2 regions of the Glutamicibacter sp. NPDC087661 genome follow, and region 1 is predicted to be linked to the other one. Evidence: riboswitches for the same ligand, from Rfam matches in the RefSeq annotation. Region 1 holds a riboswitch; the other holds the start of a gene.
The links. Region 1 has a riboswitch for glycine ahead of gcvP (aminomethyl-transferring glycine dehydrogenase). Riboswitches for the same ligand answer to the same signal wherever they lie in the genome.
Positions count from the first base shown of each region.

Region 1 (4,900 bases):
GAACTTCAGCGCCGGGACCGGGAAGGCCGCCTGCTCGACCGAGTACTTGCGGTCCCACTTGCTGTTGACCACAGCGGAGACCGTGTGCGGAGCGTTGCGCAATGGGGACTCCTCGATGCTGTAGGCACCGGAGAGGACCTCGTCCATTTCCTGGCGGATGGTGATCATCGCTTCAATGAAGCGCTCGATCTCGGCCAGGTCCTCGGATTCGGTGGGCTCCACCATCAGGGTGCCTGCCACAGGGAAGGACAGGGTCGGCGCGTGGAAACCGAAGTCGATCAGGCGCTTGGCCACGTCCTCGGCGGTGACCCCGGTCTTGGCGGTCAGTTCGCGCAGGTCCAGGATGCACTCGTGGGCAACCAGGTCCTTGTTGCCGGTGAACAGTACCGGGAAGTGCTCGTTCAGGCGCTTGGCAATGTAGTTCGCGTTCAGGATCGCGTGCTTGGTGGCTTCGGTCAAGCCGTCCCCGCCCATCATCGCGATGTAGGCCCAGGAGATCGGCAGGACGCCGGCCGAGCCGAAAGCGGTCGCCACCACCGGCACGCCATCACGCTCGGAGTAGGTGCCCGAAGCATCGCCTGGCAGGAATGGCAGCAGGTGCTCGCCAACGCCGATTGGGCCTACGCCTGGACCGCCACCGCCGTGCGGGATGCAGAAGGTCTTGTGCAGGTTCAGGTGCGACACGTCGCCGCCGAACTTGCCTGGCTGGGCCAAGCCAACCATGGCGTTCATGTTCGCGCCATCGATGTACACCTGGCCGCCGGCGGCGTGGACCTTGTCGCAGACCTCGCGCACGTCCGCGTCGTAGACGCCGTGGGTGGATGGGTAGGTGATCATGATGGCTGCAAGGACGTCCTTGTTGGCCTCGATCTTGGCATCCAGGTCGTTCGCGTCGATGGTGCCATCGGCTGCGGTCTTCACGACCACCACGCGCATCCCGGCCAGCACTGCCGACGCGGCGTTGGTGCCGTGGGCCGAGGCCGGAATCAGGCACAGATCGCGCTGGCCTTCGCCGCGCGAACGGTGGTAGTCCGAAATGGCCAGCAGGCCCGCGTACTCGCCCTGCGAGCCGGCGTTGGGCTGGATCGAAACGCCAGCGTAGCCGGTGATTGCGGTCAGGCGCCCTTCCAGGTCGGTGATCAGCTCGCGCCAGCCCTCGGTCTGCGCTGCAGGCGCGTAGGGGTGGATCGAGGCGAATTCCGGCCAGGTGATGGATTCCATTTCGGCGGCCGAGTTCAGCTTCATGGTGCACGAACCCAGCGGGATCATGGTGCGGTCCAGGGCCAGGTCGCGGTCCGAGAGCCGGCGCAGGTAGCGCATCATCTGGGTTTCGGAGGAGATGGTGTTGAAGATCGGGTGGGTCATGAAGTCGCTGGTGCGCACCTGCCCTGCCGGGATCTCGAAGCCTTCCGGAGCCGAGAGCTCTGCGCCGAAGACCTCAAGCAGGGTCTTGACTACGCCCGAGGTGGTGGCCTCGTCGGTGGAGACGCCCACCTGGGTCTCGCCCACCTTGCGCAGGTTGATGCCTGCTTCGATGGCCTTGGCAATGATGGCATCGGCGTTCTCGACGTTCACCACAACGGTGTCGAAGAAGGAGTCCGAAGCCAAGGTGTAGCCCCCGGAAACCAGCGAGCTGGCGATCACCCGGGCGTGGTTGTTGGCGCGCGAGGCGATCTGCTTCAGTCCGGCTGGGCCGTGGTAGACCGCGTACATCGAAGCGCAGATGGCCAGCAGGGCCTGTGCGGTGCAGATGTTGGAGGTGGCCTTTTCGCGGCGGATGTGCTGCTCGCGGGTCTGCAGGGCCAAGCGGTAGGCAGGGACTCCGGCGTCATCGGCCGAAACGCCCACCAGGCGTCCTGGCATGGAACGGGTCAGGCCATCGGCCACGGCCATGTAGGCAGCGTGCGGTCCGCCGAAGAACAGCGGCACGCCGAATCGCTGGGTGTTGCCCACGGCGATATCGGCACCCTGCTCGCCCGGAGGGGTGATCATGGTCAGGGCCAGCAGGTCGGCAATCACGGTAACCATGGCGCCGGCTTCCTTGGCGGCGGCGATGATCGAAGCGTGGTCCGCGATCGAGCCGTCGTTGCCAGGCTGCTGCAGGACAATGCCGGAGATCTCGCCCTCTGGCAAGCCTGCGGAAAGGTCGGCAATCTCGACTTCGAAGCCCAGCGCGTCAGCGCGGCCCTGCACGACCTTGAGGGTCTGCGGGAAGATGTTGGAGTCCAGCACGGTCTTGCCCTTGGACTTCTTCTTGTTGGCGCGGCGCATCATCAGCACGGCTTCGGCGGCAGCGGAGGATTCGTCCAGCAGCGACGCGTTGGCGATGGGCAGGCCGGTCAGGTCCATGACCATGGTCTGGAAGTTCAGCAGGGCTTCGAGGCGGCCCTGGGAGATTTCCGGCTGGTACGGGGTGTAAGCGGTGTACCAGGCTGGGTTTTCCACGATGTTGCGGCGGATCACAGCTGGGGTGATGGTGTCGTAGAAGCCCTGGCCGATCATCTGGGTCTTCATGACGTTCTTCGAGGCAAGCGCACGCAGGTGGGCTAGGGCTTCGGTTTCGCTCAGAGCATCAGGGATATCCAGTGCGGAGTCCTGGCGGATGTCTGCCGGAACGGCGGTGTCGATCAGTTCTTCCAGGCTGTCGTAGCCCAGGGTCTGAAGCATGGTGGTGACGTCGGAAGGACGTGGGCCGATATGGCGTGAAACGAATTCAGTATTCGCTCGTGCCGAAGTCTGCGTGATGGTCATGGTGCTGGTATCTCCATGGGATCTGTCTTGGCGCATGCCAAAGGAAGGTCTTTTTACCTCCCCATCCCTGTTGCATAACCTGAGAGTTTTACGCATCCAGCAAACCAAGCCGGGCACTTGCACCTTCGGTGAACCGGAACGGGCCGGTTTCTTTCCAGAGTTGCCTCATGATGGCGGTACGGGTGCCTGAGAGTTTCCTGGGGAGGAATTGCTCCTACGGCGCCCGTCCATGGTGTGAACGGGACTCTCCCGCCATCCGTCTATGGCGCGCGCTGCCGGCCGGAGACCTGCAGCACACCACCATGTTACCTGCCCCGCCCCCAAGGTCAAACAGGAGCGGGGTCCGGAAAAGTCATAAATGCGTTCAGTTGGCGTCGGCAGTTAAACGGATGTAATCAGGATATTTCGCTGACAAGGAATCACCCGACGAGGTGCCGGTGATCCGGCGCTTGACCCACGGAGCCAAATGCTCTCTGGCCCAGCCCAATTCCTGCTTCAGCTTTTCGCCGCGCGAGTTCACGGCCAGTTCCGGCAGGGACGGCTGCTGGATCCTGGAGGACCAGTTTCCCTCGGTGATCCGATGGGTGCCGAACACGTCAAGGACCTTCGAAGCCATCAGCGTGTGGCCCAGCTCGTTCATGTGCAGCCGATCCACCGCCCAGTAGCGCAGATCGGAGAATTCTCGCCACCGCCAGTAATCCGCGATCACCGCACCGTACTCGTCCGCGATTTCGCGAACCTTCTCGTTGTAAATGGCCGTGCGCGGACGGGTCTTGGAGAACAACGGTGATTCCACGGTGTCGAAACCGGTGAACAGCACGACCGCGCTTCCGGCTTCGGCAAAGCGGCTCACCATGCCTTCATAGCCGCGCATCAGCGCATCCAGGTCCGCCTTCGGGCGCAGGATGTCATTGCCGCCGGCATAGATGGTGACCAGGTCCGGGGCCAGTGCGAGCGCCTGGTCCAGCTGCTGGTTGATCACCTGCCCGATCTTCTTGCCGCGCACCGCCAGGTTGGCGTATTCCCACTCGCCTTCGGCGCAGAGCACTTCCGAAACCCGGTCCGCCCAGCCGCGGACCTGGTTGGGCCGGGTCGGATCCACATCGCCAACGCCTTCGGTGAACGAGTCACCTAGTGCCACAAACTTCTTCACTTCGCTCCTGCTTCGTTCCATTCCCGATGGGTTTACTACGCGTTGCTGCCGGCAGCCTGGGCCGACATGTTCTTCTGCATGATCAGCTGGCGGGCCAGCTGGCTGAGCTTGACTCCGGTGGAGATCTCCTTGGCGCCTTCATTGCGCGAGGGAATGAAACCGAAGCCCAGCTGGTGGGCTGGATCGGCGAAGGCCAGCGAGGAATTCGCACCGTCATGGCCGTAGGCGAAAATCGATCCATAGTTGTTGCGCGCGGAGGCCTTCATGAACCCCAGGGCGAAGGCCTGCAGCAGCCCGTTGGTCCGGTCATGGCCGTAGACCAGCTCGGTGGAAACCTGGGACCAGGTGTCGGCGGTGAGGAATCCGCGGGTGGCGCCCAGTGCCGGCACGGCACCGAATGAGGCGGCATAGATTGCGGCCAGGCCTTGGGCATTGGCGACCGCGCCCATGGATGCGGGGCCCAGTTCGCGCACCTGAGGCGCGTTGGCCAGTTCGTGCCAGTTGTAGACCGGGCCGTTTTCCAGCGCGAAACCGGAGGCCGAGTTCACCGAAAGCCCGGCCGGGGAGAACGGATCGAAGAATTCCGGTGCGGCGTCAGCGCCCGGCAGTACATCGCGGTAGCGCGATTCCAGCGCGGGGTCCTGGCCGATGTAGGCTTCGGCTCCCAGCGGCTTGCGGATGCGCTCCTCGAAGACGTCTTTCAGTTCCTTGCCGGTGACCCGGCGTACCAGTTCTTCCATGAGCACGCCCAGGGTGATCGCATGGTAGCCGACAATGTGCTGGCCCAGCGGCCAGACGCTTGGCATGGAAGCGAGCACCTTGGCGTATTCGGCGGAGTTCAGGAGGATCTCGCTGGGAACGCCCCCGGGCACGCCCAGCACTCCCGCTTGGTGGCTGAGCACCTCGCCGACGGTGAGCTGGGATTTCCCGTTGTCCCCGAATTCCGGCCAGTAGGTGGCCATTGGCGCGTTCGGATCAATCAGCCCATCTTGCACG
Region 1 covers NZ_JBIUWE010000001.1:34,286-39,185, reverse strand. The annotation lists gene gcvP (aminomethyl-transferring glycine dehydrogenase) at 1-2,751, opposite strand, end outside; glycine riboswitch at 2,916-3,013, opposite strand; gene ACIOTN_RS00175 (SGNH/GDSL hydrolase family protein) at 3,116-3,904, opposite strand; gene ACIOTN_RS00170 (serine hydrolase domain-containing protein) at 3,940-4,900, opposite strand, start outside.

Region 2 (4,900 bases), on a different contig from region 1:
AGAGGTGGAAGTGTTCCTCGATGCGAAGGGCGTGTCCACCGCCAACGTCACCACCAGCGCAACCGTAAGCGAAGAGAGCATTCGCAATGCCATCGACGAGGCTGGTTACACCGTCGAAGCAATTAACGCCTAGCCGCAAAAAAGCCAGGCACCAAGCCACAACGGCAAGAAAGTGCAAGGTCGTAAATCATGACTTCCCATGCCCCGCATGAAACAATCCCCGAATTGCGCACCGTCGATCTGGACATCCAGGGAATGACCTGCGCCTCGTGCGTGAATCGGGTGGAACGCAAACTCGGCAAGCTGCCCGGTGTCAGCGCGACGGTGAACCTGCCCCTGGAAACCGCCAAGGTCCAGGTCCCAGCCGATGTCACCGATGAGGCACTGATCGATACGGTGCAAGCCGCCGGCTATACCGCTTCCCTCAAGCACCCGCCCAAACCCGCCGGTTCGGATCACCAGGGACACGGGGAACATGATCACGGCGGGCACGAGCACATGGTGCCCAACCACCTGCTGCGCCGCCTGCTGGTCTCCGCGATCTTCACCATTCCGCTGTTCATCATTTCCATGATTCCCGCAGCGCAGTTCCCGCATTGGGGTTGGGTCGCCTTCGCGCTGGCCACTCCCGTGGTCTTTTACGGCGCCTGGCCTTTCCACAAGGCAGCGGCCGTCAACGCACGGCACCTGGCCTCGACCATGGACACTCTGGTTTCCCTCGGTGTGCTCGCGGCCTACTTCTTCTCTGCAGTGCAGCTGATCCTCGATCCGCAGCTGACCGCCCATATCGGCATGTCCATGTCCGAGCATGCGCTCTACTTTGAAACTGCCGGCGTCGTGGCCACCTTGCTGCTGCTGGGCCGTTTCCTGGAGCACCGCGCCAAGTCCTCGGCATCCGATGCGCTGAAGTCCTTGCTGAACCTGGGCGCCAAGGATGCAGTGGTGCTTCGCGACGGCGCGGAAGTGAAAATCCCGGCCGGGCAGGTGCAGGTCGGGGACCATTTCGTGGTGCGCCCCGGCGAGAAGATCGCTACTGACGGCGTGGTCATTGACGGCGCCAGCGCGGTAGACACCTCGCTGCTTACGGGCGAATCGGTCCCGCAGAAGGCCGGGCCCGGCGATGAAGTCACCGGCGCGACCTTGAATGCCTCGGGCCGGCTGGTGATCGAAGCTACCCGCGTTGGCGCGGACACCACCTTGGCCCAGATGGGCAAGCTGGTCTCCGAAGCCCAATCGGGCAAGGCGCCCATTGCCCGCCTGGCTGACCGGATATCCTCCGTCTTCGTGCCGATCGTACTGGCCATTGCGCTGCTCACGTTCGTGACCTGGTTCTTTGCCAGCGGCGATCCCTACCAGGCGTTCACCGCTGCGGTCGCCGTGCTGGTCATCGCCTGCCCCTGCGCATTGGGCCTGGCGACCCCGATCGGCTTGCTGGTCGGCACCGGACGCGGCGCGCAGCTGGGCATCCTGATCCGCGGGCCGCAGGTCCTGGAAGATACCCGCAAGCTGGACACCATCGTGCTGGACAAGACCGGCACCGTGACCACCGGGGTCATGGCCCATCAGAGCACCGAGGCCATCGACGGAGTCGATCCCGATGAGGTCCTGGCCTTGGCCGGTGCCGTGGAACACCATTCCGAGCATCCGATCGCCCAGGCCATCGCCAAGGCCGCAGCCGGCTTGGGCCCGCTGCCCGAAGCCAGCGACTTCGATTCCGATCCGGGCGGCGGCGTGGTCGGCACGGTCAACGGGCATCGCGTTGCCGTAGGCCGCTCCAGCTGGCTCGAAGCCCAGGGCGCGTCCTTGGATGACTCCGCCAAGGCCATGCTCGCGCAAGCCGAGCAGGCCGGCGCGACCGCCATCCTGGTCGCGGTGGACCAGCAGTTCCAGGCAGTGATCTCGGTGGCGGACAAGATCAAGGACAGCTCCGCAAAAGCTATTGCCGAACTCCAGGAGCGCGGCCTGCGCGTGGTGCTGCTGACCGGCGACAACCAGTCGGTGGCTACCGAGGTTGCCGCCCAGGTAGGCATCAAGGCCGAGGACGTATTCGCCGGGGTGTTCCCTGCCGGCAAGGCCCAGGCGATCACCTCATTGCAAGAGCAGGGCAAGGTCGTGGCCATGGTGGGCGATGGCGTGAATGACGCGCCAGCACTGGCGCAGGCCGACCTCGGCATCGCCATGGGCTCGGGCACCGATGTGGCCATCGAAGCCGCGGACATCACCCTGATGGGTAACGACCTGCATCAGGTCACGCAGGCCATCGACCTGTCGGCCCGAACCCTGTCCACCATCAAGATGAACCTGTTCTGGGCTTTCGCCTACAACACTGCCGGCATTCCGATTGCGGCCCTGGGCTTGCTGAACCCGATGATCGCCGGAGCGGCCATGGCAGCCAGCTCGGTGCTGGTGGTACTGAACTCGCTGCGGCTGCGACGGTTCGGGAAGTAGCCCTCCGTACCTCCCCACGCGGGGCATCGGTTGAACCGATGCCCCGCTTTGCCGCATCCATGCCCTTGCTTCCCGAATCATTACGAAGCGGAGAATCCCCCATTTCGCCAGCCACTTTCCACGATTGGCGTGGCCAAGCGGTTATCCGGGGCCCGAAGTGTGAAATTGCGACTTGCACCACGTTCATTTTTCTGCGCATACTGTGATGGCAATCACCATATATGCCGTTGATGCGTGGCGGGAGAGATCCGCTCACACCATGGGCGGGCGCCGTAGGAGCAATTTCCTCCCCGGGAAACTCTCAGGCACCCGTACCGCTACGAACAGGCACCTCTGGAAAGCAGCCCAGGTTCGTCCGGGCTCACCGAAGGAGCAAGCTTCACCCAGTATTCGGGTGGAAGTGAAAACTCTCAGGTTGTAATACAGATTGGGGAGGGACCAAGAACAGTGCCGCACCGAGCGCACCAGTTTCGAGGGACTCCCCGTGGCATTCGCAGCAACTGCTCTGAGCGCAGCATGCCGCGCAATGCCCAGCTGGAATCCTTCCTAGTCGGATGCGTTCTTCAAAGCGAGCAGCTGCTCTCCAAGCCTTCAGGGCTTGGGGGCAGGAGCGCTTCGAGGCGTCACACCACACTCCTGGAAGGCAATCAGCATGAGTACCACCAGTTCTGGCCCCGCACTCGAACGAGGGCTCTCCAATCGTCACATCCAGCTGATCGCCATTGGCGGCGCCATCGGCACCGGCTTGTTCATGGGCTCCGGCAAGACCATCTCGGTAGCCGGCCCGTCGGTCATCTTCGTCTACATGATCATTGGCTTCATGCTGTTCTTCGTCATGCGCGCCATGGGCGAACTGCTGTTGAGCAACCTGAACTACAAGAGCTTCGCCGACTTCGCCGGCGACCTGTTAGGCCCTTGGGCCGCATTCTTTACCGGCTGGACCTACTGGTTCTGCTGGGTTGTCACCGGCATCGCCGACGTCGTGGCCATCGCCCATTATGTCGCCTTCTGGTGGGGCGATTTGCCGCTATGGATCCCGGCACTAGCCTGTATCGTGCTGCTGCTGGTTCTGAACCTGGCGACAGTGAAGGCTTTTGGCGAAACCGAATTCTGGTTCTCGCTGATCAAGATCGTCGCCATCGGCGCACTGATCGTGGTTGGCCTGGTTATGGTGATCACCGGTTTCGAGCACAACGGTGCTTCTTCATCCTTCGCTAACCTGTGGAACGACGGCGGCATGTTCCCGACCGGCTTCATGGGCTTCGTAGCCGGTTTCCAGATCGCGGTCTTCGCCTTCGTTGGCATTGAGCTGGTTGGCACCACCGCGGCGGAAACCAAGGACCCCGAAAAGACCCTGCCCAAGGCAATCAACTCGATTCCTGTCCGCATCCTGTTCTTCTACGTTGGCGCGCTGATCATCCTGATGGCCGTGACCCCCTGGGATCTGTTCTCCGCTGCGCAATCGCCATTCGTGGGCATGTTCGCCCTGGCCGGTCTGGCTGGCGCCGCTGGCATCATCAACTTCGTGGTCCTTACCTCGGCGGCTTCGAGCGCCAACTCGGGTATCTACTCGACCTCCCGCATGCTCCGTGGCCTGTCCATGGAAGGCGATGCACCGAAGACGTTCACCAAGCTGTCAGGCCGCAAGGTTCCGCGCAACGCCCTGATGTTCTCCTGCATGTTCCTGCTGGCCGGCGTCGCACTGCTCTACGGCGGCGATTCGGTCATGGGAGCATTTACACTGGTCACCACCGTCTCGGCCCTGTGCTTCATGTTCGTCTGGACCATCATCCTGCTCAGCTACCTGGTCTTCCGTGCTCGTCGCCCGCACCTGCACGACGCATCGAAGTTCAAGGTCCCTGGCGGCAGCTTCATGCCATATGTTGTGCTGGCATTCTTCGGCTTCATCTTGTGGGCCCTGACCACCCAGACCGATACCCTCATGGCTATGGCCATTACCCCGATCTGGTTCCTGATCCTGGCTGCAGGCTACCTGGTCATCCGCCGCAACCCCCAGCACCAGGCACTGCGCGCCGCGCACCTGGCCAAGGTGGCGCACGAACGCTATGAGGCCTCCGCCTACCGTGATGCGGAATCCTTCGCCAAGCGCGAAGCGGAAACCGCCGCACAGGTTGCCGAGGACATCCGCCAGTAGCCCGAGCACTTGACAGCTCTCTCAGCCGGGCCCCGGCATCACCAGATGCCGGGGCCTAACTGCATAGTCGCTGGGATCGCTACCGCAATAGCCGGGGTCGATGCGATCATGATGGCAGGCAGCAACCACTTGCATAGTCCGACCCGCTGCCGCTTGGAGGAGAGAACCATGGCATCAACCGGTCCGTTACCGCGCTTCGAATTCGATCAGAGGCTGGGCGCCTTGCCTGATTGGAAGCGTGATGACTTGGGTTTGCGGGCCGCTTACCGTTTCGATTGCGCGAGCACGGCCTTGCAG
Region 2 covers NZ_JBIUWE010000002.1:140,193-145,092, reverse strand. The annotation lists gene ACIOTN_RS07495 (heavy-metal-associated domain-containing protein) at 1-133, shown strand, start outside; gene ACIOTN_RS07490 (heavy metal translocating P-type ATPase) at 190-2,448, shown strand; glycine riboswitch at 2,677-2,775, shown strand; gene cycA (D-serine/D-alanine/glycine transporter) at 3,101-4,603, shown strand; gene ACIOTN_RS07480 (4a-hydroxytetrahydrobiopterin dehydratase) at 4,772-4,900, shown strand, end outside.
Region 2: it holds a riboswitch for glycine, as region 1 does, so the genes downstream of both, cycA (D-serine/D-alanine/glycine transporter) here and gcvP (aminomethyl-transferring glycine dehydrogenase) in region 1, are expected to answer to the same signal.